Regions from separate parts of the Sporosarcina sp. P29 genome, predicted to be linked through region 3. Evidence: riboswitches for the same ligand, from Rfam matches in the RefSeq annotation. Region 3 holds a riboswitch; each other region holds the start of a gene.
The links. A riboswitch is a leader RNA that binds a small molecule or an ion and turns the genes downstream of it on or off. The one in region 3 is predicted to bind S-adenosylmethionine.
Positions count from the first base shown of each region.

Region 1: another riboswitch for S-adenosylmethionine. It lies ahead of CSV68_RS09505 (methionine ABC transporter ATP-binding protein); the one in region 3 lies ahead of metA (homoserine O-acetyltransferase MetA).
Region 2: another riboswitch for S-adenosylmethionine. It lies ahead of CSV68_RS06830 (bifunctional homocysteine S-methyltransferase/methylenetetrahydrofolate reductase); the one in region 3 lies ahead of metA (homoserine O-acetyltransferase MetA).
Region 4: another riboswitch for S-adenosylmethionine. It lies ahead of CSV68_RS09955 (methionine biosynthesis PLP-dependent protein); the one in region 3 lies ahead of metA (homoserine O-acetyltransferase MetA).

Region 1 covers NZ_PDYX01000009.1:17,816-25,681, reverse strand. The annotation lists gene CSV68_RS09525 (M42 family metallopeptidase) at 1-330, shown strand, start outside; gene sdaAA (L-serine ammonia-lyase, iron-sulfur-dependent, subunit alpha) at 513-2,090, shown strand; gene CSV68_RS09515 (MetQ/NlpA family ABC transporter substrate-binding protein) at 2,178-3,002, opposite strand; gene CSV68_RS09510 (methionine ABC transporter permease) at 3,021-3,689, opposite strand; gene CSV68_RS09505 (methionine ABC transporter ATP-binding protein) at 3,682-4,695, opposite strand; SAM riboswitch class I at 4,815-4,926, opposite strand; gene CSV68_RS09500 (pyridoxal phosphate-dependent aminotransferase) at 5,155-6,321, shown strand; gene CSV68_RS09495 (tRNA dihydrouridine synthase) at 6,448-7,410, opposite strand; gene CSV68_RS09490 (glycine betaine uptake BCCT transporter) at 7,672-7,866, opposite strand, start outside.
Region 2 covers NZ_PDYX01000005.1:155,380-163,245, forward strand. The annotation lists gene bioB (biotin synthase BioB) at 1-690, opposite strand, end outside; gene CSV68_RS06820 (biotin transporter BioY) at 690-1,292, opposite strand; gene CSV68_RS06825 (hypothetical protein) at 1,421-1,618, opposite strand; SAM riboswitch class I at 1,783-1,894, shown strand; gene CSV68_RS06830 (bifunctional homocysteine S-methyltransferase/methylenetetrahydrofolate reductase) at 1,978-3,837, shown strand; gene metH (methionine synthase) at 3,818-7,252, shown strand; gene CSV68_RS17295 (hypothetical protein) at 7,482-7,850, opposite strand.
Region 3 covers NZ_PDYX01000001.1:316,146-324,011, reverse strand. The annotation lists gene CSV68_RS01535 (HAD family hydrolase) at 1-26, shown strand, start outside; gene CSV68_RS01530 (small multi-drug export protein) at 94-540, shown strand; gene serA (phosphoglycerate dehydrogenase) at 577-2,163, opposite strand; gene CSV68_RS01520 (thioredoxin family protein) at 2,778-3,092, shown strand; gene CSV68_RS01515 (AbrB/MazE/SpoVT family DNA-binding domain-containing protein) at 3,218-3,487, opposite strand; SAM riboswitch class I at 3,638-3,744, shown strand; gene metA (homoserine O-acetyltransferase MetA) at 3,838-4,746, shown strand; gene CSV68_RS01505 (YetF domain-containing protein) at 4,813-5,517, shown strand; gene CSV68_RS01500 (HAD family hydrolase) at 5,558-6,217, opposite strand; gene CSV68_RS01495 (spore coat protein) at 6,320-6,955, opposite strand; gene CSV68_RS01490 (LysM peptidoglycan-binding domain-containing protein) at 7,103-7,866, shown strand, end outside.
Region 4 covers NZ_PDYX01000009.1:101,643-109,508, reverse strand. The annotation lists gene CSV68_RS09980 ((Fe-S)-binding protein) at 1-17, opposite strand, end outside; gene CSV68_RS09975 (FadR/GntR family transcriptional regulator) at 172-894, opposite strand; gene CSV68_RS09970 (methylated-DNA--[protein]-cysteine S-methyltransferase) at 900-1,427, opposite strand; gene CSV68_RS09965 (DMT family transporter) at 1,434-1,748, opposite strand; gene CSV68_RS09960 (DMT family transporter) at 1,751-2,086, opposite strand; SAM riboswitch class I at 2,243-2,343, shown strand; gene CSV68_RS09955 (methionine biosynthesis PLP-dependent protein) at 2,423-3,553, shown strand; gene CSV68_RS09950 (glucose 1-dehydrogenase) at 3,702-4,463, shown strand; gene CSV68_RS09945 (hypothetical protein) at 4,551-4,733, opposite strand; gene CSV68_RS09940 (type 1 glutamine amidotransferase domain-containing protein) at 4,954-5,469, opposite strand; gene CSV68_RS09935 (hypothetical protein) at 5,698-5,931, opposite strand; RNA gene ssrS (6S RNA) at 6,044-6,237, shown strand; gene CSV68_RS09925 (four-helix bundle copper-binding protein) at 6,377-6,700, opposite strand; gene CSV68_RS09920 (antibiotic biosynthesis monooxygenase family protein) at 6,851-7,336, shown strand; gene CSV68_RS09915 (DUF3231 family protein) at 7,403-7,866, shown strand, end outside.

The DNA.
Region 1 (7,866 bases), on a different contig from region 3:
GATATGGGGGCCATGGGTGACGGTCAGACCACAGACGAATACACGGTATCCATTTGCGCCAAAGACTCTAGTGGCCCGTACCATTACGGACTGCGTAATCACCTAGTGGAGCTGGCAAAACAACACAACATCGGGTACAAAATCGATATGTATCCACATTACGGATCTGATGCATCTGCCGCTATTAAGGCAGGACACGACATCATCCATGGCTTGATTGGACCGGGAATTGACTCTTCCCATGCGTTTGAACGTACACATGAGGATTCTTTAAAGAATACTTTACAATTGATCTATCATTATGTACTATCCGATCTTCAACGCTATTAAAAATGTACTAAAGGTACTGGGCATTTGAAGCTTCAGTATCTTTTCAATTGATTGACATTTGACATGAAATAACAAATAATAGTAAGAAAGCGCTTTCAATTAAATTAGTAATGAATATCAAATACAGCGAGAACGGTTCCACTTTTTCATATGGAACGGTTTTCTTTAGGGAGCAATCACAAATGGCATTCACGAGTTTAAACCAACTGATCGAGCATGCAGAACAGGATCATACGCCGATTTATGAGCTAATGATTCAATCTGAAATCAAGCAAAAAAGCATGCAGAGAGACACTATCATCAAGAAAATGTCAGAACAATTTACGGTAATGGAAGAAGCTGTTCGCAAAGGAACGACTACATCTGTCATGTCACGCACCGGACTAACGGGCGGCGATGGACAGCGCTTATATGATTATGCGAAAAAGGGAAATTCATTTGTTCATCCTTCTACACTTAATACCGCAGCAAACGCACTGGCAGTATCTGAAGTAAATGCGAATATGGGAAGAATCGTTGCAACGCCTACTGCGGGATCGGCAGGAATCTTACCTGCTGTTCTAGTGCATGCGCTTGATACGGGCAAGTACACCCGCGAACAAATTGTTTTATCTATGTTCACAGCATCTGCGCTAGGGTTGGTCATCGCAAATCGCGCTTCTATTTCAGGAGCCGCGGGAGGATGCCAAGCGGAAGTCGGTTCTGCTACCGCAATGGCGGCAGGTACATTGGTAGAACTAGCTGGCGGCACACCTGACCAAGTCGGTCACGCAATAGGTATCGCACTGAAAAACTCATTGGGGCTAGTTTGTGATCCGGTGGCAGGTCTAGTAGAAATTCCATGTATCATTCGAAATGGACTGCATGCTATCACAGCTGAAGCTGCCGCAGATATGGCGATGGCAGGGGTTGTAAGTATCATCCCTCCAGACGAAGTAATTCACGTTATGCACGAAGTAGGACAGAACATGCCAGAATCACTGCGCGAAACTGGAATCGGTGGACTTGCTGGTACGCCCACGGGTCAAAAACTGAAAACCCAAGTATTTGGTAAAGACAAAGAGCAAAAAGCAAAAAGCAGTGGTGCACCAGCTAAATATCAAAGCGCCTATGAAATCATCGGCCCTGTCATGATTGGTCCATCAAGCTCACACACTGCTGGAGCTGTTCGAATTGGGAATGTTGCACATCAGCTTTTGAATGAGCAACCTATTCGTGCGAAGTTTTCATTAATGGGTTCTTTCGCCACTACTTATCAAGGACATGGTACCGACTTAGCGCTTCTGGCTGGTGTCATGGGTTACAATACAACCGATGAAAGAATTCCGAACGCTAAAGAACTTGCGAACGAAACAGGTTTGGAATATGAATTCACGAAACGCGTGCTGGGTAGCTATCATCCAAACACCGTACTTGTGGAGTTAACAGGATTGACCAACACAATAAAAGTTCTCGCCAGTTCACTTGGTGGAGGTAAAATTGAAGTACAGGAACTCGATGATTATCCATTAAAGTTCTCAGGCGAACGTCCAGCACTATTGATTCGCCATACCGATCAAAAAGGAGTCATCGCCGACCTTTTAAGTATTCTCTCGAGAAAAGGAATCAATATTGCCCGTATGGCGAATGAACGGTTTGCAATTGACGGCCCCGCTATTACGATTTGTGAAATCGACGGCTCAGTGGACGAGGAAATGCTTGCAGAGTTAAAACGCGATGTACCTATTATTGATGATATTGTATTGGTAGAAACAGAATAATTCTGCAGTAAAATACCAGACGTGAAGACACTTTCTATTGTCTTCACGCCTGGTATATTTTTTGCATTGCTACTATCTAGTTGTATATTACTTTTCCATCCAAGCTGGTTTGCCGAAACCTTTAAATTCGGATTCGATTATTTCTAGAAATTGCTCAGATTCTACTACTTCAATAATATCTTTCGCAAATTGCTTATCTACATTATCTGTTTTCACAGCTACCACATTACGGAACTTATCCGGCATATCTTCTAAAGCTAGTGCGTCTAATAAATCCATATTTGCTGCAATAGCAAAGTTACCAGGTACTGCTGCCAAATCAGATCCCTCAACTGAACGTGGTAATTGCCCTGCCTCAACCGGCTGAATCACTAAGTTCTTCGGGTTCTCTGTGATATCTTTTTCAGATGCCGTTAATTGGTCAATTTCTTCATCCATTTTCACTAACCCTACATCTTCCAATACATATAACGTTCTCGCTGCGTTCACTGGATCATTTGGAATAGTAATAGTTGACCCATCTTCAATTTCCTCAAGAGACTTATATTTGTTTGAATAGATACCTAATGGCGCTGTCGGTACTATAATTAACTCAGAAAGTTCCATATTGTTTTCTTTCTCGAAGTTTTCCAAGTACGTAATGTTTTGGAATAAGTTCGCATCAATATCTCCACTGTCCAACGAAATATTCGGCTGAATATAGTCGCTGAATTCTGTTATTTTAACAGTATATCCCTTTTCCTCAAGTGCTGGTTGAATGGCTTTTTTTAACATGTCACTATAAGGGCCTGCTGTTGCACCAAAATGAATATTTTTATCGTCATCCGATTTTTCGGTAGACTTTTCTCCTCCACAAGCTGCCAATGCCGCAACCAGCGCAGTAAGAATGAATGCCAGTACTAGTTTCTTCATAAATCCATCTCTCCCCTATTATCTTTTATCTATCATTTTTGAAAAACGGTCTCCACCAAATTGAATCAACTGCACTAGCACTATTAAAATGGCGACGGTAACTAGCATAATACTGTCATCATATCGGTAATAGCCGAAACGAATGGCCAAGTCTCCAATTCCTCCACCACCAACAAATCCAGCCATTGCTGAATAGGCAACTAAGTTAATTAACGTCAGTGTAAGTCCTTGGATAATACTCGACTTAGATTCAGGTAGTAGCACATTCCAAATAATCATCCATGGTGAAGCACCCGTTGAAATGGCTGCTTCTATAACCCCTTTGTCTATTTCACGCATGGACGTCTCAACAATCCTCGCAAAGAAAGGAATCGCTGCAACAGAAAGCGATACACTTGCAGCTGCCGGTCCAATCGTATTTCCAACGATTAGTTTCGTCAATGGTATTAGGGCTACAAGTAGAATAATGAATGGAATCGAGCGAATAATGTTGACGAAAAATCCAACAACCGAATTAATTGCACGGTTCTCTAAAAATAGTCCTTTATCTGTTGTAAATAATAGAACACCAAGCGGCAACCCAATGATCAGCGCAATCGAAAGGGAGATGCCGATCATATAAAGTGTTTCACCAAATGCTTTCATAATATCCGGCATAAGTTCCATGATGTGGGCTAGATCAAACATGTTGTCGGATCACCTCCACTTGTGCGTTTTGTTCAAGTATGTATGCAATCGCTTGCTCTACTTCTTCATGTTCACCTTGTAATTCCATTAAGAAAATCCCAAGTGCTCGTTCTTGAATATATTCAATCGATCCATGCAGGAAGTTTCCTTTGACTCTATACTTCTGCATTGTATCGGAAATCACACCCTCCATCGCTACTTCACCTTTAAATGTGATTTTTATCAGTGTACCGACCAAATTAGATATGACAGCTTCAGGGATGTCATAAGATACTACACTGCTAATAAACTCCTTTGTCAAAGGTTGAACCGGGTTAGAAAAGATGTCATACACCTGTCCTTCTTCAATAACTTTACCATCCTGCATAATCGCCATGCGATCACAAATCTCTTTTACCACATTCATCTCATGCGTAATTAACACAATGGTAATATTCAATTCTTTATTGATCTTTTTCAACAATCGTAATATAGACATCGTCGTGTTAGGGTCCAGTGCAGATGTCGCTTCATCACAAAGCAAAACGGATGGATTATTGGCTAAGGCTCTCGCAATACCAACGCGTTGCTTCTGCCCCCCGCTCAACTGCGCGGGATATACATTGCGTTTTTCAGACAGTCCCACCATTTCCAGTAGTTCCATTACACGAATTTCTATTTTATCTGACGGCATTTTGGCTGCCTGTAAAGCAAATGCGACATTTTCGAAAATCGTCTTTTGGCTTATTAAATAAAAGTGCTGAAATATCATTCCAATCTTCAAGCGCGCCTGCCGAAGTTGAACTCCTGATAGTTTTGTTAAATTCACATCATTAATTAAGATCGTGCCGCTCGTTGGTTTTTCCAACAAATTCAAACAGCGTATGAGAGAACTTTTTCCCGCTCCTGAATAACCGACAATACCAAATATTTCTCCAGTCTCGATGTCTAGTGATACATCATCTACACCTTTTACCACTCTTTCTTTTGTCTGATATACCTTAGACAAATGTTGAATTTGGATCATGTTCTCACTTCTTTCTACATTCAAGTAAATAATAATAATTAATTGATGGCATTAACACTTCTCTTTAAATTAAAAAAATTCTTTCATTTTCTAAATGAAAGAATTACTGAAATATTCTCAGCTTATCTCTCAGATGGAAAACCATGCTGTAGGATTTGGCACCTTCCTCGATTCATTCAAGGGGTTGCTGGACTTCAACGGGCCTTTTCCCTCAGTCACTCTTGATAAGAGATTGATATTAAATTATATGCGTAAAACATATACTAATCTGAATTAATAAAACTGTCAAGGTGAATAACGACAATTCAACAGAATATCCGACTTTTTCTATCAACTTTGTTTATTGCACTCAATTTTTGCAATCATCTGGAATCGAATAGTAAACCTTCTATTGAAAAGTCTAGTATGATCTATGTATACTTAACGCAAATACCCTATCAAAGAAAGAAGGAATAAACTATGGCATTGTCCAACCGGTTACAGAATCTCCCTCCGCATTTCTTTACGATATTATTAAATAAAGTAGAAAAGGCTATGGATGAAGGCAGAGATGTGATTAATCTAGGGCGTGGAAATCCTGATCAGCCGACACCTCCTCATATTATTAAAGCGTTGCAAGAAGCTGTTGAAGATCCAGCGACACATGGTTACTCTCCATTCAGAGGGACTCTTGCTTTAAAACAAGCAGTCGCTGAATATTATCAGCGTGAATACGATGTCACGATTGACCCTGAAACTGAAGTTGCGGTACTAGGCGGCACAAAAATTGGTGTTGTAGAACTACCTTTAGCTATTATGAATGAAGGAGACCTATTATTGCTGCCAGACCCTGGTTATCCCGATTACTTGTCAGGTGTAAGTTTAGCCGGCATTCGATATGATACGATGCCGTTACGTAAGGAAAATGAATTTCTTCCTGATTACGATGAACTAACCGATGATCAGAAAAAAGATGCTAAATTAATGTACTTAAACTATCCTAGTAATCCTACAGGCGTCACAGCAACTCCCGAGTTTTATGAAAAAACTGTAGCATTTGCTAAAGAAAATCAGATTGCTGTCTTACAAGATTTTGCATATGGAGGCATTGGTTTCGAGAGTGAGAAACCTATAAGTTTCTTACAAACAGAAGGGGCAAAAGAAGTCGGCATTGAAATGCTGTCCCTCTCCAAAATGTATAATATGGCAGGCTGGCGTGTTGGGTTTGCCGTTGGTAACTCTGAAATAATTGAAGCTTTAAATGTATTGCAAGACCATTTATTCACTAGTATCTTCCCAGCAGTTCAACGTGCCGCAATTGAAGCATTGACGGGACCTCAACAATGCGTTGAAGAGTTAGTGGCTCTCTATCAAGGTCGCCTGACAGTATTGCTAACGGAGTGCGAACGCATCGGTTGGGATGTCACAGCTCCAACCGGCTCATTTTTCGCTTGGCTACCTGTCCCAGAAGGCTTTACAAGCGAAACTTTCGCCGATTTATTACTGGATAAAGCAGACGTCGCAGTATCACCAGGGAACGGATTTGGTGTTCATGGAGAAGGATATATTCGTGTTGGGTTGTTAGAAAGTGAAGAACGGTTGCAAGAAGCGGTTCGTCGTATTGAAAAGCTCGGTTTATTTAAATAAGAACATGTAATTGCACCTAACATCCATTATTCAAAAAGCCTCCTTACTCATCCCAGTATTTCTGGAATGGTAAGGAGGCTTTCACATGTCTAAAATCATTTTCGTTACAGGCTTTTCTGAAATATATTAATCGAGGTCTGCGTTGTCCAGTAGTGCACGCACTTCATCTGTCGTATTCGTGCTCATCAATTCATTTCGAAGTTCGGCTGCTCCACGGAACCCTTTAATGTAAATCTTGAAGAAACGACGTAGTGGTTTAAATAGTCGAGGTTCAAGTTCTGTCGAGTATTTATCAAAGAGGTCCAAGTGTAGACGCAAAAGATCCAGCAACTCTTTATGATCATGCTCTTTCTTCTCTTTTTCAAATGCAAACGGATTATGAAATATTCCACGTCCTATCATAACCCCATCCACACCGTACTTCTCCACAAGCTCCATACCCATTTGACGATCAAGAATATCCCCGTTGATCGTCAGCAATGTGTCGGGCGCTATTTCATCACGAAGCTTTTTGATTTCAGGAATCAATTCCCAATGTGCATTGCCGTTACTCATTTCCTTACGAGTACGGAGATGGATCGAAAGGTTCGCGATATCTTGCTCCAGTACATGTCTGAGCCATGTGCGCCACTCTTCAATGTCAGTGTAGCCAAGACGCGTCTTGACACTGACAGGTAATCCTCCAGCTTTTGCAGCTTGAATAATTGCCGCGGCAGTTTCAGGATGGTTAATCAGCCCACTGCCCTTACCTTTTGTTGCAACGTTCGGCACAGGGCATCCCATATTAATATCCAATCCTTTGAAACCAAGTTCCGCCATCCCAATACTCATCTCGCGAAAATGTTCAGGCTTGTCTCCCCATATATGAGCGACGATTGGCTGTTCGTCTTCTGTAAACGCCAAACGTCCGCGCACGCTGAAGATTCCTTCTGGATGACAAAAGCTTTCCGTATTCGTAAATTCCGTAAAGAATACATCCGGACGTGCAGCTTCGCTTACTACATGGCGAAAAACAACATCCGTTACATCCTCCATCGGTGCTAGTATGAAAAATGGCCGTGGTAGATCACGCCAAAAATTAGTACTCATCGTTACGTTCAAATCCTCTCTTCAAAACCTGCAGCTGTGTGTACAAAAAATGGTTTTATTACATATACTCAACCCTTACAGATGCCAGTCTCACTATTATACAAAAAATGCACAGATGAATTCCACTTCTTTGAGCTACCACTAAAATTTATTAGTAAGCGACTCTATTTGATGTTGGTTTATTCATCAAACAGAGTCGCTTAATACCGTATGGGAAATTAAAAACCGTTGCTATTTACAGCAACGGCTTCAACTACTATTTCACCACTGCCTACGCATTGGTTTCTCTCTGCGCAACTCTTTCATTAAAGAGATGACCATCAATAACATGACGAACGAGAATGGTAAGGCGGCAATAATGATCGTGTTTTGTAAGGCAGCCAAGCCACCCACTGATAACAGAATTAATGCAATGGACGATTGGATAATACCCCAAATCATTTTTACACTAGTAGG
Region 2 (7,866 bases), on a different contig from region 3:
TATGGAATCTGCGTCCAATTCGCGTAAGCTACGCGCCATAGAGATGATGTCTTGCTTTGTTTCACGCATGCCGACAATGACGCCTGAACATGGAGATATGCCTGCTTCTTTAGCCAATCCTACAGTGTTAACACGATCATCGTATGTATGCGATGTCGTTATACTTTCGTGATGCTCTGCGGATGTGTTTAAGTTGTGGTTGTAGCGATCTACTCCCGCCTCTTTCAAACGAGTTGCTTGTCCAGGTTTCAAAATACCTAAGCAAGCACATACCGTCATTCCTTTGTGTTTTTCTTTAATCTGTTTAACAGAGTCAATAACTATGTCCAGTTCACTTTCACGCGGTCCCCGTCCGCTCGCTACGATGCAATAGGTACCAGCTTTATTAGCAGCAGCACGTTCTGCACCTTCTAGTATTTCTTCCGATTTCATCATCGCATACTTTTCGACAGGCGCTTTTGAAATGATGGATTGTGCGCAATAACCACAGTTCTCCGGACATAATCCTGATTTCGTATTGATAATCATATTCAACTTTACTTTATTTCCGAAGTAATGCGATCGAATCGAGTATGTTGCGTGCAATAGTAATAGTAAATCCTCGTCTGGGCTATTCAATATTGCGAGTGCTTCCTCGTCAGTTACTTCATGCCCTTCCAGCACTTGAGTAGCTAGTTTTTGGTAATTCATTATAGTGTACGCCTCACTTTCAAGTGTTTTGACATTCTAAACGCGAATATGCCTGACAGTACAGCTAGAATTAGATCTTTTGGCAGCGGAGGCATCATCCATAACCATGCAATTTTGTAGGTAAACACGTCGGGTGCAGCAGCCCACATCTTGTACGCAACATACATCCAGCTCGTACCTAGTATGTAGTTGATTGCCGTAGCAACTAGTGCCGCGGTTATAAAAGCAGGCAGAGTCTTATTTCGCTCGACAATTTTTCCAGCTACATAAGCGATTAAAATAAAGGTGAGAATAAAGCCAAACGTCGGACTTAAGATTTGACCGAAACCGCCTGAAAATTTAGCGAAGACGGGTGCACCTGCTAGTCCTATTAACATATAGACCGTCATAGACAACGCACCTAGACGGCTACCAAGTAATAGTCCTGATAAGATCGCGAAAAACGTTTGCAATGTAATGGGTACCCCACCAACTACTAAAAATGGCACGAAGGATGTAATATTTGCTCCAATCATCATTAATGATGCAAACATCCCGCTGTATACAATAGTTAATGCACTGAACCTACTTACCGGTCGTCTCTCTGTCGCTATTGCCACCATGTCACCTCTTTTTATATTAGTTACCATAAAAATAATAACGGTTAACTCATAATACGTCAACACTATTTATTTTTAAGTTAACCTTAAAAAGTGAATAAAAAAAAGACTGCAGCACAAATGCTGACAGCCTACTTCTTTTCATCAATCTGTTCTTCTTTTTCTTTACGGAATAAAACGCTTGAGATTAAACCACTGAATATAGCAGCCGCAATTGTAATGTACACACGCATATCATAAGCAACTTCTTCATAACTGTTACCTATCATGATCCAAGCAAGTGTACCTACAAGAACAGCGATTGGAAATGAGTATTTAAAGAATCGCATAATTCCTCACCTTTTCGAGTTGTTTCTTTGATTTTAGCATATATACCACAATTTCTCTATGCACTAACCCTGCACTATGAACTTCACCAAACGTTCACTTGACGATATCTAACAAAGCCGCTATGATGTGGTTAGAATAATCTAAATAGTTGAATAAGAAACATATCTTATCAAGAGAAGCCGAGGGACTGGCCCGACGACGCTTCAGCAACCAGCCATTTTGGCAAGGTGCTACTTCCAGCAGTCTGTCAAATTGGCACTCTGAAAAGATGAGAGGGAACTAGTCATTGAGATTACAAAGCCTTCTAATACACTTGAAGGCTTTTTTTGATTAGAAAAAGCAAAGGGGAGATGGAGTTATGTCATTGCTAGAGAAACTACAAACGAACGTCTTAACGGCTGATGGTGCAATGGGGACGATTTTATATTCTTACGGAATTGATTATTGCTATGAAGAACTAAACATAGAGAAGCCTGAAATTATAGAGCAAATTCACCAAGACTACATCTCGGCCGGTGCAGATATCATACAAACGAATACTTACAGCGCTAATGCGAATAAATTAGCTCGCTACGGCTTAGAAAGTCATGTGACGGAATTCAATAAGGCCGCCATTCAAATCGCAAAACGCGCAGCCGCACCTGGGGGACAATTTGTTCTAGGAACAATTGGTGGCGTGCGCGGAATACGTAAAAGTGATGCTACATTGGATGAAATAGAAAAAGTCGTACTAGAACAAGCCAATGCATTATTGGCAGGTGATCCAGATGGTCTTCTACTAGAGACATATTACGACTTCGAGGAGTTATCATCTGTAGTTACCACGTTAAAGAAAATCACAGATGTTCCATTGATCGCACAAGTGTCTATGCATGATCCTGGCGTATTACAGAACGGACTTTCATTAAATGATGCACTTCATCAACTTGAATCGCTTGGAGCAGATATCGTAGGCGTTAACTGTCGCTTGGGCCCTTACCACACGATTCAAGCATTTGATAACGTAACATTACCTGAAAAAGCATTTTTATCGGCATATCCAAACGCCAGTCTATTAGATGTAGAAGACGGACGTATAGTCTATGAGTCAGAAGCAGAATACTTCGGACGCGCTGCTGTATTACTTCGCGATCAAGGTGTTCGGTTGATCGGTGGATGTTGCGGAACAACACCTAAGCATATTAAAGCAGCCAAAACACAGTTAGCGCGACTAGCACCTATCACAAAAAAAGTCGTGCAACCGACAAAACCTATCGTGATTCATGAAGCGGGACCTACAAAACATCAACCTCTTCACGAAAAAGCCAAAACAGAGCGAACGGTAATTGTAGAGCTAGATACACCTCGCCACTTGGAAACAGAAGAGTATATTAAGGGCGCAAATGTGTTATATGACGCAGGCGTTGACGCTATAACAATGGCAGATAATTCACTTGCCTCCCCTCGTATCAGCAACATGGCGATGGGCTCGATCGTTAAGATGCAACATAATATCCGCCCGCTTGTACATTTAACGTGCCGTGATCATAATCTTATCGGCTTACAATCACATTTGATGGGGCTCGATGCATTAGGCATTCACGATATCTTAGCCGTAACAGGCGATCCGACAAAAGTTGGCGACTTCCCTGGCGCTACAAGCGTCTACGATGTTTCCAGCATGGAGTTATTACAATTGATTAAGAAATTGAATGAAGGCATTTCATTCTCCGGTAAGCCATTACGCAAGAAGGCCAACTTCTCTATTTCAGCGGCTTTCAATCCGAACGTACGTGTAATCGATCGAGCTGTACAACGACTTGAGAAGAAAATTGAAGCGGGCGCAGACTATTTCATCACGCAGCCAGTTTACACAAAAGAAAAGATTATCGATGTATATGAAGCTACAAAACACTTGGATACACCAATCTTCATCGGTATCATGCCATTGACAAATATACGAAATGCAGAGTTCCTACATCACGAAGTGCCGGGCATCAAGCTTTCAGAAGATGTGTTGGAAAGGATGCGTGAATGTGGAGAAGACCGTGAAAGATCAACTCAAACAGGACTGGAAATCGCAAAAGAATTGATTGATACTGCAGCTCAGTATTTTAATGGGTTGTATCTCATCACACCATTCCTTCGTTACGATATGACATTAGAGTTGTATGAGTATATTAAGGAAATAGACCAGCAGAAGGAGAGGGAATTATCACATGCAGAGACATCCTATTGAAGAACAACTAGACAAACGAATCCTTATTATTGATGGCGCGATGGGGACGATGCTGCAAGCGGAAGATTTCTCAACGGAAGACTTTGGTGGAGAAGAATACGATGGATGTAACGAATACATGAGCGTTTTACGCCCAGACATTTTAGAGAAAATTCACGATGAGTACTTAGAAGCTGGTGCCGATATTATTTGTACGAATACATTTGGTGGTACCCCCCTTGTATTGAATGAATTTTCACTTGGTCATCGTGCGGATGAAATTAATGCAAAGTCTGTGGAAATTGCAAAAAAGAGTGCAGCAAAGTTCTCCACACCAGACTGGCCACGTTTTGTCGCAGGCGCGATCGGGCCTACGACAAAGACGCTTTCCGTTACTGGCGGCATTACATTTGATGAACTATCTCATGACTTCTACGTTCAAGCAAAGGCACTTGTCGAAGCAGGTAGTGACTTGATTCTAATGGAAACGAGTCAGGATATGCTGAACGTTAAAGCCGGAACGATCGGTATTAAAAAAGCGTTCGAAGAGCTTGGACGCGAAATCCCTATTATGATTTCAGGCACAATCGAACCTATGGGTACAACACTTGCAGGACAAAGTATTGAAGCATTCTATATTTCCATTGAACACGTTCAACCTCTTTCGGTTGGGTTGAACTGCGCAACAGGGCCTGAATTTATGACAGACCATTTACGCTCATTATCAGAATTAGCGACAGGCTATGTTACATGCTATCCAAACGCTGGATTGCCCGACGCAGAAGGACATTACCATGAATCACCCGAGTCCCTATCAAAAAAGCTCGTAGGCTTTGCCGAGAAAGGCTGGTTGAATATGGTTGGCGGGTGCTGCGGTACGACGCCCGACCATATTCGCGCAATTAGGGAAGCAGTGAAAGATCTAAAGCCCCGTCAAATGGCGGAGCCTCATGGCCATGCAGTTTCAGGTATTGAACCCTTACTCTATGACGATACTATGCGTCCTCTATTAATTGGTGAACGCACAAACGTTATTGGTTCGCGTAAATTCAAGCAGCTTATAGTAGAAGAGAAATTTGAAGAAGCTTCTGAAATCGCACGTGCACAAGTAAAACGCGGAGCGCACGTATTGGATATTTGTCTTGCGAATCCCGACCGCGATGAATTGCATGATATGACTCGGTTCATGCAAGAAGTAGTGAAGAAAGTTAAAGTCCCTCTAGTCATTGACTCGACAGATGAAAATGTTATTGCAGAAGCGCTGAAATTCTCACAAGGTAAAGCGATCATCAACTCCATTAACCTGGAAGATGGTGAAGAACGCTTTGACGCGGTACTTCCTTTAGTTAAAAAGTATGGAGCGGCTGTTGTGGTCGGAACGATTGATGAAATCGGAATGGCTATAACGAGAGAGCGTAAACTTGAAGTTGCGTTACGTTCATATGATTTACTCGTCAATAAATGGCAAATCCCACCTGAAGATATCATTTTTGATCCACTCGTCTTCCCTGTCGGCACAGGCGATGAGCAATACATCGGCTCTGCGGTAGAAACGATCGAAGGTATTCGGTTAATCAAAGAAAAACTTCCACGCACCCTAACGACTCTAGGTGTCAGTAACGTCTCGTTCGGACTACCTTCTGTTGGTCGTGAAGTATTAAATGCCGTGTACTTGTATCACTGTACACAAGCAGGTCTCGATTATGCGATTATAAATACAGAAAAACTTGAACGTTATGCTTCTATTCCAGAGGCTGAAGTAAAGCTGGCAGACGATTTACTGTTTTCCACAACGGATGACACACTGGCAGCATTCGCAGACTTTTATCGCGGTAAGAAAAAAGAGAAAACAGAAGATGATCTACCAAAAACTGTAGCTGAACGACTTGCATACTATATAGTCGAAGGTACAAAAGAAGGGTTAATTCCCGACTTGGATGCCGCTTTAAAAACATATGACGAACCTCTTGATATCATCAATGGTCCACTCATGACAGGGATGGCTGAAGTCGGCCGTCTATTCAATGATAATCAGCTAATCGTAGCAGAAGTTCTACAAAGCGCCGGAGTCATGAAAGCTTCCGTTTCCTATCTTGAGCAGTTCATGGAGAAAAAAGAAGATGATTCGGGTAAAGGTAAAATTATCCTAGCTACAGTTAAGGGCGATGTGCATGATATCGGGAAAAACTTAGTAGAAATCATATTAAGCAATAATGGATTTAAAGTAATCGATATCGGAATCAAAGTAACTCCCGCCGCTTTGATTGAAGTAATCCGTAAAGAAAAGCCAGATATTGTAGGACTGTCCGGATTACTCGTTAAGTCTGCACAACAAATGGTCTTGACTGCCCAAGACTTCAAGGCAGCGGGTATTGATACGCCTATAATGGTTGGCGGAGCAGCGTTGACAAGACGCTTCACCGAAACTAAAATTGCTTCTGAATATGATGGTCCAGTAATTTTCGCTAAAGATGCGATGCAAGGGCTTGATTTGGCAAACCGTCTACAAAGTGAAGGCAAAGAAGAACTACTTGAAGAATTAGTGCAAAGTATCGAAAAACGCGAAGCCAATGACGCGATTAAAGCAAGTCGCGGAGCTGTGGCAGTTGCGGTCAAGCCGCGTCCAGTAAAAACAGTACGCACCGATGTTCCAGTATTCGTACCGACAGATTTACGTAGACGTGTCGTAAAAGATTATTCTGTCGCCCACTTACATCCTTATGTAAATATGCGCACACTGATCGGTCACCACTTAGGCCTGCGTGGAAATGTCGATAAAATGCTTGAACGAAAAGATGAACGTGCAGTACAACTTCATGATATGGTCACCGAGTTCTTGAAGTCCGATAAAATGAAAGCTTCCGGCGTTTATCAATTCTTCCCTGCCCAAGCAGATGGCGATGACGTAATTATTTACGATCCGGAAGACTCGAAAACTGAAATCGAACGCTTCACGTTCCCACGTCAAGACAAGGAACCGTTCCTTTGCTTAGCTGACTACTTGAAAACAGTAGATAGTGGCGAGATGGACTACGTCGCTTTCATGCAAGTAACTGCCGGCAAAGGCGTTCGTGATTATGCGAACGAATTGAAAGCCGAAGGAAAGTTCCTAGAAAGCCATGCATTCCAGTCAACTGCTTTGGAACTCGCAGAAGGCTTTGCTGAACGGATTCACCAAGAAATTCGTGACCAATGGGGATTCCCTGATCCAACAGACTTCACCATGCTCGAACGTTTCGCAGCCAAATACCAAGGCCAACGATTCTCATTCGGCTACCCAGCATGTCCGAACCTAGAAGACCAAGCCAAACTCTTCCGCCTCATCAGACCCGAAGAGCACGGAGTTATTCTAACCGAAGAATTCATGATGGAACCAGAAGCATCCGTATCCGCAATGGTCTTCGCACACCCCGACGCGCGATACTTTAATGCATAACATTTAATGCTGAAAGCGCCGTATAGACTCGACAGGCGTTGGAGGAACTACCACAAAGGCGCCCTTTGCCTTTTTGGTAGTTCTGAAACGTCCCGAGAGTCTGGCGCTTGAAGCTGGATAACATTTAATGCTGAAAGCGCCGTATAGACTCGACAGGTGTTGAAAAAAATAAAACAATCCGCCAACTCTAAAATTCTAGAGTTGGCGGATTGTTCATATTAAAAAACGATTAGCGACATCTTCTACGGCGATGACAACCTTCGCCACCCCACATACCTCCAGATCCTGGTCCGAATCCTGGCCCTCTTCCTGGCATAATAGTAGATCCCATAACGTCTTCAGTAGTTTCTGTATAGTAGTGCTGTGGCACACCAACTACGTGGTGTCGATTCACATTCACGATCGGATGAATAAATGGCATTTCCTGTTTAGTGAAGCAATCGTTAAACCGATACTGTGGCGGGCAAAATACGGGTTGGAAACCTTGCTGTCCGCCTGGCATACCTTGATGACCATGCATTCCTTGATGATGAGGCTGTTGGTGTCCCCATCCTTGCTGGTGATGTCCGCCTGACATTCCACAATGTCCTTGATTCATTTCTCCACCTCCTTAT
Region 3 (7,866 bases):
TACTTACCACATTAGAAAACCGATGAGATCATCTCATCGGTTTTGATTCTGTTATACTTATTTTTAATTGTTCGTACAGTAAGGAGGTAAATCATGTTAGGCTATTTCTTGGTGTTTTTTGGAGCGGCTATACCGTGGATTGAAATCATGATTGTCGTTCCGTTAGGGATTATTCGAGGTCTATCACCTATGTGGGTGATCATTCTTTCATTTGCGGGCAATATGGCAACTGTTCTTCTTTTGATTGTTGGTTTCCAACATATTAAAGAATGGATGGCACGTAGAAAACAAAAGAAGGGGAAAAGCCAGTCGAAACGCCAACAACGTGCAGAACAAATTATGAACACCTATGGATTACCGGTTTTAGCACTTGCGGGACCAATATTAATTGGAACACATATCGCGGCTTTTATTGGTCTAGTATTAGGTGCGAAAAAAATGAATACCGCAATTTGGTCAGCCGTAAGCATTGCACTATGGTGTTTAGTGTTCGGAATACTGACTGCTATGGGGTTTGATTACTTCGTTGATCGTACATAAAAAATCCAGCTGAATATCAGCTGGATTTTTATATTCTTATAAATCGATTGCTTTTGCATCATTTATATTTTGAACTTCTTTAATACGCTTGATAGAAGCTGATTCGACGTGGTTATCAACAGCTAGCATCATAATAGCATATCCGCCTTCAGTGGAACGTCCAACCTGCATCGCTGCAATGTTGATATTCTCTTCTGCTAGAAGTGTACCTACACGACCGATTGCTCCTGGTTGGTCCATGTGGCGGATAAATAATAAATGACCGCTTGGAATCACATCTACTACATAATCGTCTACTTTTACAATACGTGCGCCAAGCCCGTTTAGTAGTGTACCCGCTACTTTGCGAATACCTTTTTCAGTAACAATTTCTACTGTGATCAAGTTCAAGAAACCTTTTCCAGTAGTTGTCTTTTGCTCGTTCACTTTGATGCCATAACGATCGGCTAATAACTTCGCGTTTACATCATTGACAGTTTCTCCAAGATTACGCTTCAAAATACCTTTGACTGTGTTACGCGTTAATGCGCGTACATCGTAGTTTGCCAATTCACCAGCATATTGAATATTGATTTCATGTATAACTGAGTTTTGGATTTGTGATAAGAACATACCCAATTTCTCTGTCAGATCGAAGAAAGGCTCGATTTTTGCCAACACATCACGAGAAACAGACGGCAAGTTTACTGGGTTACGAACAGATCCTATTGTCAAGAAGTTCACTACATCACGGCTTACGTCGACCGCTACTGATTCCTGTGCTTCGAATGTACTCGCTCCTAAGTGTGGAGTCGCAATTACTTCTGGTAAAGTTAATAATTTGTGGTCAAGGAATGGCTCTTCTTCGAATACGTCCAATGCTGCACCCGCTACTTTACCGGCAACGATTGCATCGTAAAGTGCATCTTCATCAATGATTCCACCGCGTGCACAGTTGATAATTTGTACGCCGTCTTTCATTTTCTCGAATGCCTCTTTATTGATCATTCTACGCGTTTCTTTTAGTAAAGGTGTGTGAACTGTAATGAAGTCCGCTACTTTAAGCACTTCATCAACTGTTCCAATTTCAATACCTAATTTCTTTGCAACATCTTCCGTTAGGTACGGGTCATATGCCACTACGTTCATACGTTGTCCTCTTGCCCGTCTTGCAACTTCAGCACCGATACGGCCAAGCCCGATGATTCCCAAAGTTTTGTCTTTCAATTCTACACCAAGGAATGACTTTCTATCCCATTTATTGTTCTTCAACGAGTTGAAAGCTTGAGGGATTTTGCGTGCCATAGACATCATCATTGCGACTGTGTGCTCAGCTGCAGAGTTTGTGTTACCGTCAGGAGCATTCACAACAATAATTCCTTTTTCGGTAGCTGCGTCCAAATCAATATTATCAACACCTACACCTGCACGACCGATAATCTTTAATTGATCAGCTGCTTCGAGCAATTCTTTTGTAACTGTCGTCTGACTACGAACTAATAGTGCATCGAAATCTTTGATACGTACTTTCAACTGATCGGGTGTCATGTCAGTTTCCATTACAATTTCAAATCCTTCTGCTTGTCGTAATGGGAAAATTCCATCCTCGCTAAGTGGGTCACTAATAAGTATTTTAAAAGCCATAATATTCATTCTCTCCTTCGATTGTTTGTAGTGTTTTTGTTTGGAAAAATGTGAAGCAATTGACCGTATATGTATGTTTCGTGCTACCCCCCTTAAAGGTAAAATAAAAAAGCCTTCCATCCCTTACGTATAAGTAAGGGGCGAAAAGCTCGATAAACTAACGCGGTACCACCCTTGTTTCGCTGCAATTGCAGCCTTCATTCAGCATGCGTAACGTGCACGTGACGGATCAGCCTACTAGATGTTCAGCTAATCAATTCGGAAGTGCCCCCAACCGCGGAATTTGCTAACTTTCACCACTGCGTCAGCTCTCTGGAAAATTCTTTTTAGGAAGGTATCTCTTCGTCAAAATTGTTTAACAACTATTAATTTAGAATTAATCATAACACGTCAAAAACTATTGTCAATTGCTTTTCCAGAAAAAACGAAAAACTGTCAAACGCGAACGTAGTTATTGAATTATTTGTGAACGTTCGTGTTTGGGCGGTTAATTATAAAAAAACAACTTGAATTGAACTAAGTGGTAGGAAATAGCCTAAGTCGTCTGAAGGGGAAAAGTGCAGGTAAGAGTGTTATAGTGAGCTTATACTATTCAGTTAGAGGAGTGTTGGAAATTGAGAAAATTAGAATCTCTAGAGCAATTTGAGCAACTTAAACAACAAGAAAGAGTGATTTTCTTATTCACTGCAGACTGGTGTCCCGATTGCAGAGTGATAGAACCATTCTTACCGACACTAGAAAAAGAATTTGCAGAGTATGAATTTGTTTCGATTGATCGAGATGAATTTATAGATCTTTGTAGTCAGTTGGATATATTCGGTATTCCTAGTTTCGTGGCATTCAGCGAAGGAACAGAAACAGGCCGTTTCGTTAGTAAAAACCATAAAACTAAAGAAGAGATCGAAGAGTTTATTAATAGTCTAACGTAACGCATTGATTCTCCATGAGGGAATATTGGAGCAATTTAACAAGAGAACTGAAGACAACTGTAAAAGTTGGTTTCAGTTCTCTTTTTTATAAAAAGATATTCTAGCATAAGCTTTTAAGTCTTATGTTATGTGAAATCTTTCAGTTGCTCTATAAGGATTTTTGCGCCTCGTGGACTGATGTATAGACCGTTTGACAATTGTTTGTTTTCATCCATCACATCACCGGTGATAAAACACGCTCTGTTAACCTGATATTTTCTCAAAATGATTCTATCATCTTCTACGAAAATTTCAATCGGATCACCCTTATCGATCGACAAAGAATTTCGAAGTTCTTTTGGAATGACAATCCTCCCGAGATGATCAACTTTTCGAACAATACCTAAAGACTTCATAAGCTCCTCCTCGAAGAAAAGTAATTGGTATTTTCTATTATACACCAAAAAATACTATCTACAATTTACAAAGCTTGAATGCGCAGAACAATTTGATAATTCTGCTATACAATTAAATTATTAATGCTATAATAGTCAGTAATTAAATATTTCTTATCAAGAGAAGCTGAGGGATTTGGCCTGATGAAGCTTCAGCAACCTCTGTGCATACAGGAAGGTGCTACCTCCAACAAGATTGTTGTCTTGAGAGATAAGAACGATGAACGGTCAACCCTCATTTTCTTATCTAAGAGAATTGAGGGCTTTTTTGTATAGAAATAGTAATAAAAGAACGTCAAGGGGGAAATAGCATGCCGATTAACATACCAAAACATCTACCAGCAGGAGAATTACTGAAAGAAGAAAAAATCTTTATTATGGATGAAGAACGTGCGATCACACAGGATATCCGTCCAATTAACATATTGATTTTGAACTTAATGCCTGAAAAAGAGAAGACCGAGTTACAATTGCTTCGATTGCTTGGCAATACACCTTTACAAGTAAATGTCACGTTCCTTAATACAGCTACCTATGTTTCGAAAAACGTCAGTCAGACCCATCTAGAAACCTTCTATACTACTTTTGAACATGTCAAAAATCGTCGTTTTGACGGTATGATTATTACAGGTGCCCCAATTGAGCTTCTACAATTTGAAGATGTAGTCTATTGGCAAGAGTTGGAAGAAATCATGGAATGGACAAAAACGAATGTTACATCTGTTCTGCATATTTGCTGGGGTGCTCAAGCAGCGCTTTATCATCATTACGGAATTGATAAGTTCGAATTGACAAAGAAGTGTTTTGGAGTATTTTCACATGACATTACCGATCCGACAGTGAATTTGGCACGCGGATTCAATGATGTATTTGTAGCGCCACACTCACGCCATACGGGTGTTTCATTAGAAGAGATAAAGAATCATCCCGATTTGACTCTTCTCTCATCTTCTGAAGAGGCAGGTGCATTCATCGTGATCTCAAATGATGCAAAGCATATTATGGTAACTGGACATTTAGAGTACGATGCACACACGTTGGGAGATGAATATTCTCGAGATGTAGAAAAAGGTGCCGATATTGATATTCCTGTAAATTATTATCCAAATGATGATCCATCAAAAGAACCTATGAATACATGGCGTTCCCACACGCATTTATTATTTTCCAATTGGCTCAATTACTATGTCTACCAGAAAACACCTTATAACTGGAGTTAAAAGAATTGCTGTATAAATTGCTATAATTTGCACATACTCCGAATACTGGAGGTGTATGCAGTGAACATAGATGAATTTTGGGAATTGGCTTTTTGGGAAATGACTTTACGAACGGTGATTTCATTTATTGTACTGTTAATCTTGGCGCGTTTCATGGGGAAGAAACAAGTGTCTCAATTGACTTTCTTTCATTATGTGACAGGTATTACAATCGGTTCGATTGCAGCCAACTTGGCAGGAGAGTCGGAAACACCTTTCTTAAATGGTTTGTATGGAATGGTTTTATGGGCAGTGTTAACGATCATTGCTAACTTTTTATCATTCAAATCCATCAAGCTTCGCGTATTACTTGATGATAAACCAATGATTGTCATTCAGAATGGAAAAATTCTAGAAGGTTCCATGCGTAAATTACGGTTAAGTTTCAATGATCTAAATATGATGTTACGAGAGCAGTCGGTATTTTCAATGAAGGATGTAAATTACGCGATATTCGAAACGAATGGTAATTTGAGTGTCATGCTAAATGCAGGCGAGAAGTATGCGACAAAGAAAGATGTCAAAGCCCCATCACCACCGCCAAAATATATTCCAACTGAAATCATTACTAACGGGAAAGTAGAAGAAAAGAATATGCGGGAACTTCAATTGACCGATACGTGGCTAACAGAACAATTAAAAAAGCAGGGGATTTCTAAGCCTGAGCATGTTCTCTATGCAGAAATTCAGACAGATGGTAGTTTATATATTAATACATTAAAATCCACTTAACGTGAAGAGCTCTGAAACTATCAGAGCTCTTCGCGTTTTTTTATAATATTTCCCAATTTCTTTGTTTGGCCACAGCAGTAAGTTTTTCATCTGGACGAACTGCCACAGGGAAGCCAACTTTCTCTAAGACTGGAAGGTCGGAAATGCTGTCTCCATAGGCATAGCTATTGACCCAGTCGATAGTTTCTCCATGTAGTGCTTGGTAAATTTGTTCATTTTTACGTGTACCTTGAATATGTAATAAGGGCTGATCCATAGCGAGTTGTTCGCCATTTGAAGGGATATCTGTGCCAATAATTTGATCAAATGTCAGGTGACTTGTAACTGCTTTTAAGAAAGGAGTGTAGGCTCCAGAAACGAGCAAGACATGGTATCCGTCACTACGATGCTTTGCCAGTCGATTAATGACTTGTTCATTGAAGTCCGGCAACATTACGGTATGCATGCTTTTAAAAAACTCTTGAAGTTCCGTTATCGTCAGTGAGTCTAAGGCTTTAAGATAAATGTGCATCGAGCGCTCTTTCATAACAGATTCAGGCAGTATCTTTAATTTATAGCGAATGTAAAGTGGTAATATCGAACGATAGAACTTTCTATAATGCTGCTTGTACGTAGGATGATTCTTTAATTGTTCCATGAGTAATTTAAAGGTTTCTTTAGTGTACAACGTACCATCAAAATCAAAGATCGCAACTTTCATATAGACACTCCTCTATTGTATTCTTCTACATAGTATACAAATATAACGAGTGTAAAAGCAAAAAGCAGATGGAGAAAAACTCCATCTGCTTGAATCGTTAACTTATTGAAGGTTATTCGGCATACCGGGTTGACCTTGAAAAGATGCAAAAGAATTAAGCAACATATTCATATCCTGATCATTTAATTGTGGAACTTGATAATACTGATGCTTGTTTTGGTAAATGGACAATTCGTATGCCATCTCTATACAGTTGGGCACAGAATCTGCAAGTACACGGCGGACGACTGGATTACATACTTCTAATGAAGCAGCGGTTTTGCCTGTAGCGCCTTCTTTTGTAGCGCCTAGCAAAAAGCCGGAGATGATTTCATCATTGATTTCACCTGTAGATTGAATAGGTTTAGACGGTGCTTTTTCTTTCATCCCGTAAATGAAATCGCTGCCTGCTTTCATTTGATAGCGCTGTGTAGGATGTGAAGGGTCTTTTCCAGTCTTAAAACTTTCGACAAGGATATTGTACTCATCCAGCGTGAATCGGTATTGTCGATCAAGAATATCGAGAAGTTCTGGATCTTGGACATGTGGACGTAAAATCATCGCTTGGTTCAATGCTCCAAGAGTAGCGCTTAAAACCTCTTTGACATCAAATAACTCATGTCCACCGTGATTCATCGATGGGGGAACCGCTCCGCCTTGCATGTTTTGAGATGTTTCGAATTGATTTGTCAAATATATTTCCTCCTTTAAGAGTCATGTGCATCGAGAGTATTATGTGGAGTCATCGAAATTTTATACATATGAAATGACATTCACCACTCATGCATAGTTCGTAACGCACTAACATATCATAAGGATAGAACTCAAGAAGGGTAGTGGAGATACATGCAGATTCATGTAGTTTCGCAAGGTGAGAGTTTATATAAAATTGGTAACATATACGGTGTGCCATACGAGCAAATAGCCGAAGTAAATGAATTAGAAAGTGATATACGATTAGCTGTAGGACAAGCGCTTGTCATTCCAATAATAGGTTCTTATTACTGGGTGCGACCTGGAGATAGCCTATATACAATTGCACAAAAATACGGTTTAACAGTCGCACGCTTGGCGGAAATTAATGCAATTGACCCTACTAGAAGGTTAATGATTGGTCAGCGTTTGTATATACCACAAGAAGAGAAAACATTGATTGATTCATTATTATATGTAGAACCGCGTAATCCTGTCAGTCAAGATATGCTGGCAGAAGTTCGTGACCGTGTGGACGGTCTAACGTATCTTGCGATGTTCAGCTATGAAGTACAACGTGATGGATCGCTCAAAGCACCGGCACTCGCTGATATTCCGACTATCGCAAAAAACGCAGGTGTAGTAAATATGCTAGTTGTGACAAATTTAGAAGATTATTCATTCAGTGCAGATTTAGCGCATGTGATTTTTACCAATCAAGCGGCACAGAACCAGATGATTCAAAGTGCCATTGAAATAGCAAAAGAAATCGGTTATGGGGATATTCACTTCGATTTTGAGTTATTATTCCCTGAAGATCGGGAATTATATAATCAATTATTACGAAATGCGCGCGATCAAATCCATAAAGCTGGCTTGACGATTTCCACAGCACTTGCACCAAAAGCAGGGGAAGT
Region 4 (7,866 bases), on a different contig from region 3:
AATAAGCTAACCTTCATTTCACTTCACCTCTTCGCTAAAATATTTCACACAGTCAACAGGTCATCAGATGACTAATATTTTACATAGCATACTACAAAGATTTGTTCATTGACAGAGCATTCATTTATTTCGCTATAAAAAAATCGCTCAAAAGAAAATGAGTGAGTAATGTTATTCTTTTACTGACTTCCAATGATCTATTAGAACAGACTCCACATTCAGAAGATGGGCTTGCATAGTACTAGACGCAATTTCTGGTTGCTGTGATTTAATCGCTAAAAATATGGCCTCATGCTCATCATGCAAACGATCTACTGTCGCAGTCTCCGAATAAAGGCAAATACGACGTGTCTCTCTCATCGATTCACTCATTAGTCCTGCCACTTGGCTCAACAAATTTACCAATAATGGATTTTTTGTTGCTTCTGCGATTGCAAAATGGAAGTCTAGATCCGCTTTTTCACCTAGCAAAATATCCCCGGCATGCTTTTTCATTTCATTGAGTGCAGTTTCCATCTTTTTTAAATCGTATACTGTACGGGATTCGGCTGCATTTGCTGCGGCTCCGGTCTCAACTATTTTTCTCACAGCTAACAAATGTTGAATATCCTGTTGATTCATGAGCATGGCACTCTGTAACGGAAAGATCATATCGACGGATGAAAACTCCTTGACATATGTTCCCTCTCCTTGTCGCATTTCTATAAGCCCTCTAGCACGTAATGTTGATAAGGCTTCGCGAATTGTTGATCTGCCAACTGTAAAGTTTTCAGCCAGTTGCTGTACAGAATCTAATTTATCACCCGGCTTTAACTCTCCAGATTGAATGGAGTCTAATAAACTATCCGCCACTTCTTCATATATTTTCTTCTGTTTAATTTGCTTATATTTCATGTTGCTCACTCCGTCCTATCACTTATCAAGCTCGATTTCTCCAGTTGCAGCAAGTTACTTTTATGTTCCATACCATCACGATAGCCTGACAATCCTCCACTTTTTGAAATCACACGGTGACAAGGCACCGCGATCAATATCGGATTTTTGCCTATTGCAGATGCTACAGCCCGAACAGAAGATACTTTTCCTATTTGTTCTGCAATTTTCGAATAAGTTACGATTTCACCATATGGTATTCGTTGTAGTGCTTCCCATACTTGCAGTTGAAAGGGTGTTCCCTTTAAATCAAGCGACAGCTCTGAAAAACCAGTAGCTTTCCCTGAAAAATACTCTATGAACCGACTCGTATAGACTTCAAGCTTTGTTTCATCTTCCTTTAATTCTTTATTATCAAATCGCTTAGTCCAATCCTTCATATGTTCCAAACTTTTTTCGGCAAGTCCCACGTAGCAAAGTCCTTTTTCTGTAGCAGCTAGTGTCACTGTCCATTCGTCGAAATCAAATTGTGTCCAATAAACCAGTATGTTCACTCCCCTTTATCCGAATAACTTTAAGCCGACTGCACCGAGAATAATGAGTGATAAAAAGAAGAGACGTTTGATGCTAGCAGATTCTTTAAAAATCAAAATCCCCATCAATACGGCTCCTGCTGCTCCTAACCCTGTCCATACCGCATAAGCTGTACTCATCTGAATTTCACGCATCGCAAGTGATAGAAAAACAAAGCCGAAACCAAATATCCCCACAATAAGTAACAATCTTTTAATTGAACGCTTCTGTAAATAATAATTAATACTTACCACACCGAAAATCTCCCCGAGACTCGCAATAGCCAAGTACACCCAAGCCATTGTCAGCTACCTCCTTCTGTATCCGCTTTTTCATCTGTAGTCAACTTAATGCCGATTACCCCAATGACGATTAATCCGATGAATGTCAGCGTAACCCATGTGAAGCCTGCTTGAAAGATGAATATATCCACTAAAAGGATTGCAGCGGCACCTGATCCGGTAAAAACTGCGTATACCGTCCCGGAAGGTAATTTTTCACATGCTTTAATAATGAAATAAAAACTGAAAACAATTGCCACACCGGTTCCAGTCCATTGAATAACTGTTTCAGAGTAACGAAGACCGACTACCCAGAAAATCTCTATAATAGCCGCCAGCGCGACATACCCCCAAGCCAAATTAAAAATCTCCTTTCCATCGTGAAGAGTATCTATAAGTATAGCAAATCTTTTACTGAAACAAAAAATCATCGAATGACGATAAAAGGGAACTTGCATCTAGTATATCTGCATGATAGAATAAATCCGTCAACAGTTTTGCCTATATTGTGAATATTCTTATCGAGAGAGACGGAGGGATAGGCCCAGCGATGTCTCAGCAACCAGCCCCAGGCACGGTGCTAATTCCAAGGGTGACACCACCTTGAAGATGAGAATACTGTATACACTTGTATGTTCGAGGGCCTATTCGAAAAGAAGAGGTTCTTTTTTATTTTTCTGGGGGGATGGATATTCATGACAAACAACGGATTAGAAACTAGATTAGTACAACTTGGAAATCACAGTGATGAGAAAACCGGAGCAGTAAATACGCCGATTTACTTGTCGACAGCATACCATCATGAAGGTCTGGGCAAATCTACTGGATATGATTACACACGTACAAAAAACCCTACGCGTTCTGTCTTAGAGGATGGAATTGCAAACTTGGAATCCGGTGATCAAGGATATGCGTGCAGTTCTGGAATGGCAGCCATTCAACTAATTTTATCTTTATTTAAGACAGATTCAGAACTATTAGCGCCTGAAGACCTATATGGCGGTACGTATCGCTTATTTAATCAATATGAAGAGACGTACAATGTGAAGACGCGATACTTATCGTTCGATGATGTTTCAGAAGTCGAGCAAGCGATTACTAATCGCACAAAAGCGATCTTCTTGGAAACACCCACCAATCCATTAATGCAAAACATAGCAATCAGTACGTATGCGGAATTGGCAAAAAAACATGGTTTATTGCTAATTGTCGACAATACGTTCTTAACACCCTATTTCCAGCGACCTATTGAAGAAGGTGCAGATATTGTCATTCATAGTGCAACGAAATATATCGGGGGACATAATGACGTACTAGCAGGTTTAGTCGTCGCAAAGGGTGAGGAATTATGCGAACGCCTATTTACTAACCATAATGCGATTGGAGCTACATTGTCTCCCCTTGACTCATGGCTTGTCGTTCGCGGTCTAAAAACATTGCACTTACGTATGAAACAACATGACGCGAATGCGAAAGCAATGGTATCTTATTTAGAACAAGAACCACTCATTGTCGATGTGCTCTACGCTGGTATTGGGGGTATGTTGTCATTCCGTGTACAGAATAGCGAGTGGGTGGGACCATTCCTTGAAAACATGAACCTTATTTCATTCGCTGAAAGTTTGGGTGGTGTGGAAAGCTTTATCACGTATCCAACTACACAGACACATATGGATATTCCATTGGAAGAACGTAATCGCCGTGGAGTGGACGACCGTCTACTACGTTTCTCGGTTGGAGTCGAAGATGTAGACGATTTGATTGCTGATGTGAAACAAGCTCTTTATGCTGCAAAAGAAGTAGTCGAAGGCATAAAAGTTCAATAATAGTAAACAGTACAACTCGAACCGTCAGCTTAACTATGACAGTTCGAGTTTTTTATGTAGTCAAAGCAATGAAGCTAAACCTTTCAATAGTTAGACATTAAAGTATATAATAAAAAAGAACATACGAATACTATTGGAGGCGATATTGTTGAAACGTTTAGAAAATAAAGTAGCAGTAGTAACTGGCGCTGGTTCTGGGATTGGACGAGAAATTGCTGTACTGTATGCCCGTGAAGGCGCAAAGCTTATCATCGCAGATATGAATATGGAAGGTGCGGAAGAAACTGTCCAGACGATCAAAAGTACTGGCGGTGAAGCGCTAGCAGTTAAAACCAACGTGACAGTTGAGGAAGATGTACAAAAAATGATTGATACAGCAGTTGAGCGATTCGGTACTCTTGATATTCTAGTGAACAATGCTGGGATTATGGACAATATGTACTCTGCGGCTACAGTGACAGATGAAGTATGGGACAAAGTATTGGCAATCAACACAACAGGTGTGATGCGTGCAACTCGTAAAGCATTAGCTATCTTCGAAGAAAAAAAGTCAGGGGTTATCGTCAACATGGCTTCTATCTCAGCAGTGACAGGTGGTAGAGGTGGTTTTGCTTACACCGCTTCAAAGCATGCGGTCGCAGGGATGACAAAAAGCGTTGCTTCTCAATACGGTCCATTAAACATCCGCTGTAACGCAATTGCCCCAGCGCAAATACCGACTAATATCACAAACAGTTTGACTCAACCGGATGAATTCGGCATGAAGCAAGCTCTAAGGGGCGTAAACATGATGAGCCGTCCGGGAACTAAGGAAGAAATTGCAAACATTGCACTATTCCTTGCATCAGATGAATCCTCTTATGTTAACGGCGTTGTCATGGAAGCTGACAATGGATGGTCTGCATATTAAGGTTATGTATTTCAAGAAAAATCTTTGGGAATATCTAATGAAAATCATACAAAAAAGCATCCAAAATTTCGGATGCTTTTTCGTCTATTAATGAGCTTGCTGCCATTTCTTCTTTTCGCTTGCATAGACGACCGCTGCAGGTGCCGCTATAAATGCGAGTGCCGCCACTCCAGCGAGCATTCCTGCCAGTTCTTTACTTCCAAATGAAAATCCTGCTACTGTACCTAATGCAATCCCTGCTAATACCGCCCATGCAACAATCTTATACATAGTAGATCCCCAACCTTTCCATTGTAAGACGCGATCGTCTCTCCGATTTATTCGTTGCTTTTAGCATACTCTCATTGAGAACCTTTTTCAAGTACAATTGAGAATCTTTTTCAACGAATGTGAAATTGTATTGTTATCGTATGTTGTAAGCGGCGTTTTAATGTTAAGAAGGCATAAAAAAACCGCCAAGGCTTTTACACCTTGACGGTCGAAACAATTATTATTTCTCTAGAAGTTTAAGTGATTCACGATTAAATGCCGGAATATCATCAGGTGTGCGGCTTGTTACGAGTTGGTTCTGACAAACTACTACTTCTTTGTCCGCGTATTTTGCACCTGCATATTCCATATCTACACGAATAGACGTGTATCCTGTGGCATCGCGTCCTTCAAGTGCTTTCGCTGTGATGAGCAATTGTGGGCCGTGACAAATTGCGAATACAGGTTTTTCTGCATCCATAAATTCTTTGACAAATTTTACGAAACGATCATCTGCACGCAAAATGTCAGGTGAAAATCCGCCCGGAATAAACAAAGCATCATAATCCGATGATTTAGCGTCAGCAATTGCTTTATCAATTTTCACTTTTGTATTTTCTTTCATCCCTGTTACTTCAGTTCCCGCTTCCGCGCCAATCACTTCTACTTCATGTCCAGCTTCTTTGTACGCTGTAGCCGGTTTCATATATTCTGAGTCCTCAAACATATCTCCAAGTACTGTCGCTATTTTAGCCATAGTGCTTACCACTCCTTATGTGATGTACTGTATATACTATTCCACATTACAAAGTGTCTAAACATCATCTACGATTTAGTTCTACTTCAGAGTACAGGCTTTACAGAAACCAAGCATGGCAATAAGCTTTGAATAGACATAATATATGGCGCAATCTCTGCCTTTTCAGCACGATCGGGGTAAACTATAGTCCCACCAATTTTATAATAACAGTGCAGAGTCATTCATCTAAAAGAATATTCCGATAATGACTAGTATAGCGATAATAATACCACCGACTTGTCCGATTACAGCAGATGAAACGATGGGTTTCTTTTGAAATATATCAATCAGCTCAATATCTTCACGAAGCTGTTTCACCTCTTTACGAAGTACATCCACTTCTTGATTCAACGTACTGATTTCCTCTGCCTGTCTTGTAACGAGTTGTTGTTTTTCTGAGTTGTTTTCATGCGGTTCCATACATGACCACCCCTTGTCTTTTCATTTCTATACGTTCTATTATACGTTTTAGTTTCAACAAACAGAAGAACTTTCCATTTGCATTTCCTCTTTTCCGGGTGTAAGATAAATCTACAAGCTGTATTGTTCGTATGACATTAAGTTTTAACCTTTAAGCTGTAAAAGGGAGTTTATTACGAAACGGAAATGGCATGCTGGATTCCTTTTAGCAATTCAGACATACAGGAACGTTTTCCGCAAACACCCACTTTGAGGAGTGGTGGTTTAAAACTTTCTATGACTAAGTACGGCAAACACGGCTTACATAAACAGAGAAAAACCTTCCATACTTGTATGGAAGGTTTTTTGTTTTGTATGTGAAATCATTTAATAAGAGAAGCTAACTTATTGCGATCAAAAAAATACCTACGTAAAGATGAAAAATGCTTTATCTTCATTTAAGAAATTAAGCTACGCTGCGACAAGCTTCCGCACATTTCCGACATGCTTCAGCACACTGTTTGCAGTGATCATGATCGTGTTTCCCACATTCTTCAGCACACTGCTCACAAATTTCCGCACATAGTTGCAAGACATTTTCTGTAAATGGACTTTGTCGAGTAATCGACTGGATTGCATATGAACAAATGTCAGCACACTCTCGATCGAGTCGAATGCAGTCCGCCATCATACGAACGTCTTCTTCTTTTAGACATGCGTCAAAACAATGATTACACGCCTTTATACAATCCTCTAATGCATTCAGTACATCTGCGTACTTTTGATTCATTCAATCTCCTCCAAATGTATTTTTCTTACTCTTCCCTCCTATTTTCGATAGTAAACCAACAGCACTGTTTTCTTATTCATTGAAAGCATTTTCATTTCTCCGTTATACTATATAGTAATTAACAAAATAGAAAAAGATGAGGTGTCTGAAATGAAACTATTTAAATGGACAGGTCCACTAGAAGATGCAGGTAACTTACCAGAAGAAGCACGTGCGTCATTAATGAATAATGATGAAGAAGTGCTCGTGCTTCAAGAAGCGGAAACGACAACTCTCGACCATGCCGTCGAATACGATATTTTAGATCAAAGCGGAGATTTACCATCTGGTCGTTTCGCAGTATTAAACAATATTCCTGTAACAGAAGAAGGTAGAGAAACGTTTGAACAGCGCTTTAATAATCGTGCGCGTCTTATAGAGGCAGAACCAGGATTCGTAGCAATCCGTGTATTGCGACCTGTACACTCCGGCACATATGTGATCTTAACTATGTGGGAAGACGAAGAGTCCTTCAAAAACTGGCAAGAGTCGCAAGCTTATGGAAAAGCCCATGCAAAGCGTGGCACAAAAGAAGGTGTCGATCAGCGTCCTAATATATTCTCTGGACCTTCATTTGTGACAACATATAAAAAATAAGTATAAATAGTTGATATCTGCAAAGACTACTCATGAAGTTAAAACAATGATGAGGAGAGTGTTTTTGTGGGTATTTTAGATGGTAATCCAAAAGATCAGCCTTTACATTACGGAGAAGTTACAGCCATTTGGTCATTTATGGGTGCGAATAACGGACTAATCAGTGGATATGAAGCTTTTGTTAATCATGCTGGTGACGACGATCTGATTCAACTGCTAGAAGAAGCAATCAAAACTATGAAAGCTGAGAATAAAGACTTTGGCAAAGTATTGAAAGCCAATGGAATCACACCGCCTCCTGCCCTTCCAGAGAGACCAAAAGCAAATGCCGAGGAAATTCCTGCTGGCGCACGCTTTATGGATCCCGAAATCAGTGGTGCTATATCAATTAACATAGGTCAGGGATTAGTTTCATGCAGTATGGCTATGGGTCAATGTTTACGCGAAGATGTTGCGACACTGTTTGCCAAATGCCATATGGAAAAAGTAGCATTCGGTGCCAAATTATTAAGCTTAAATAAATCAAAGGG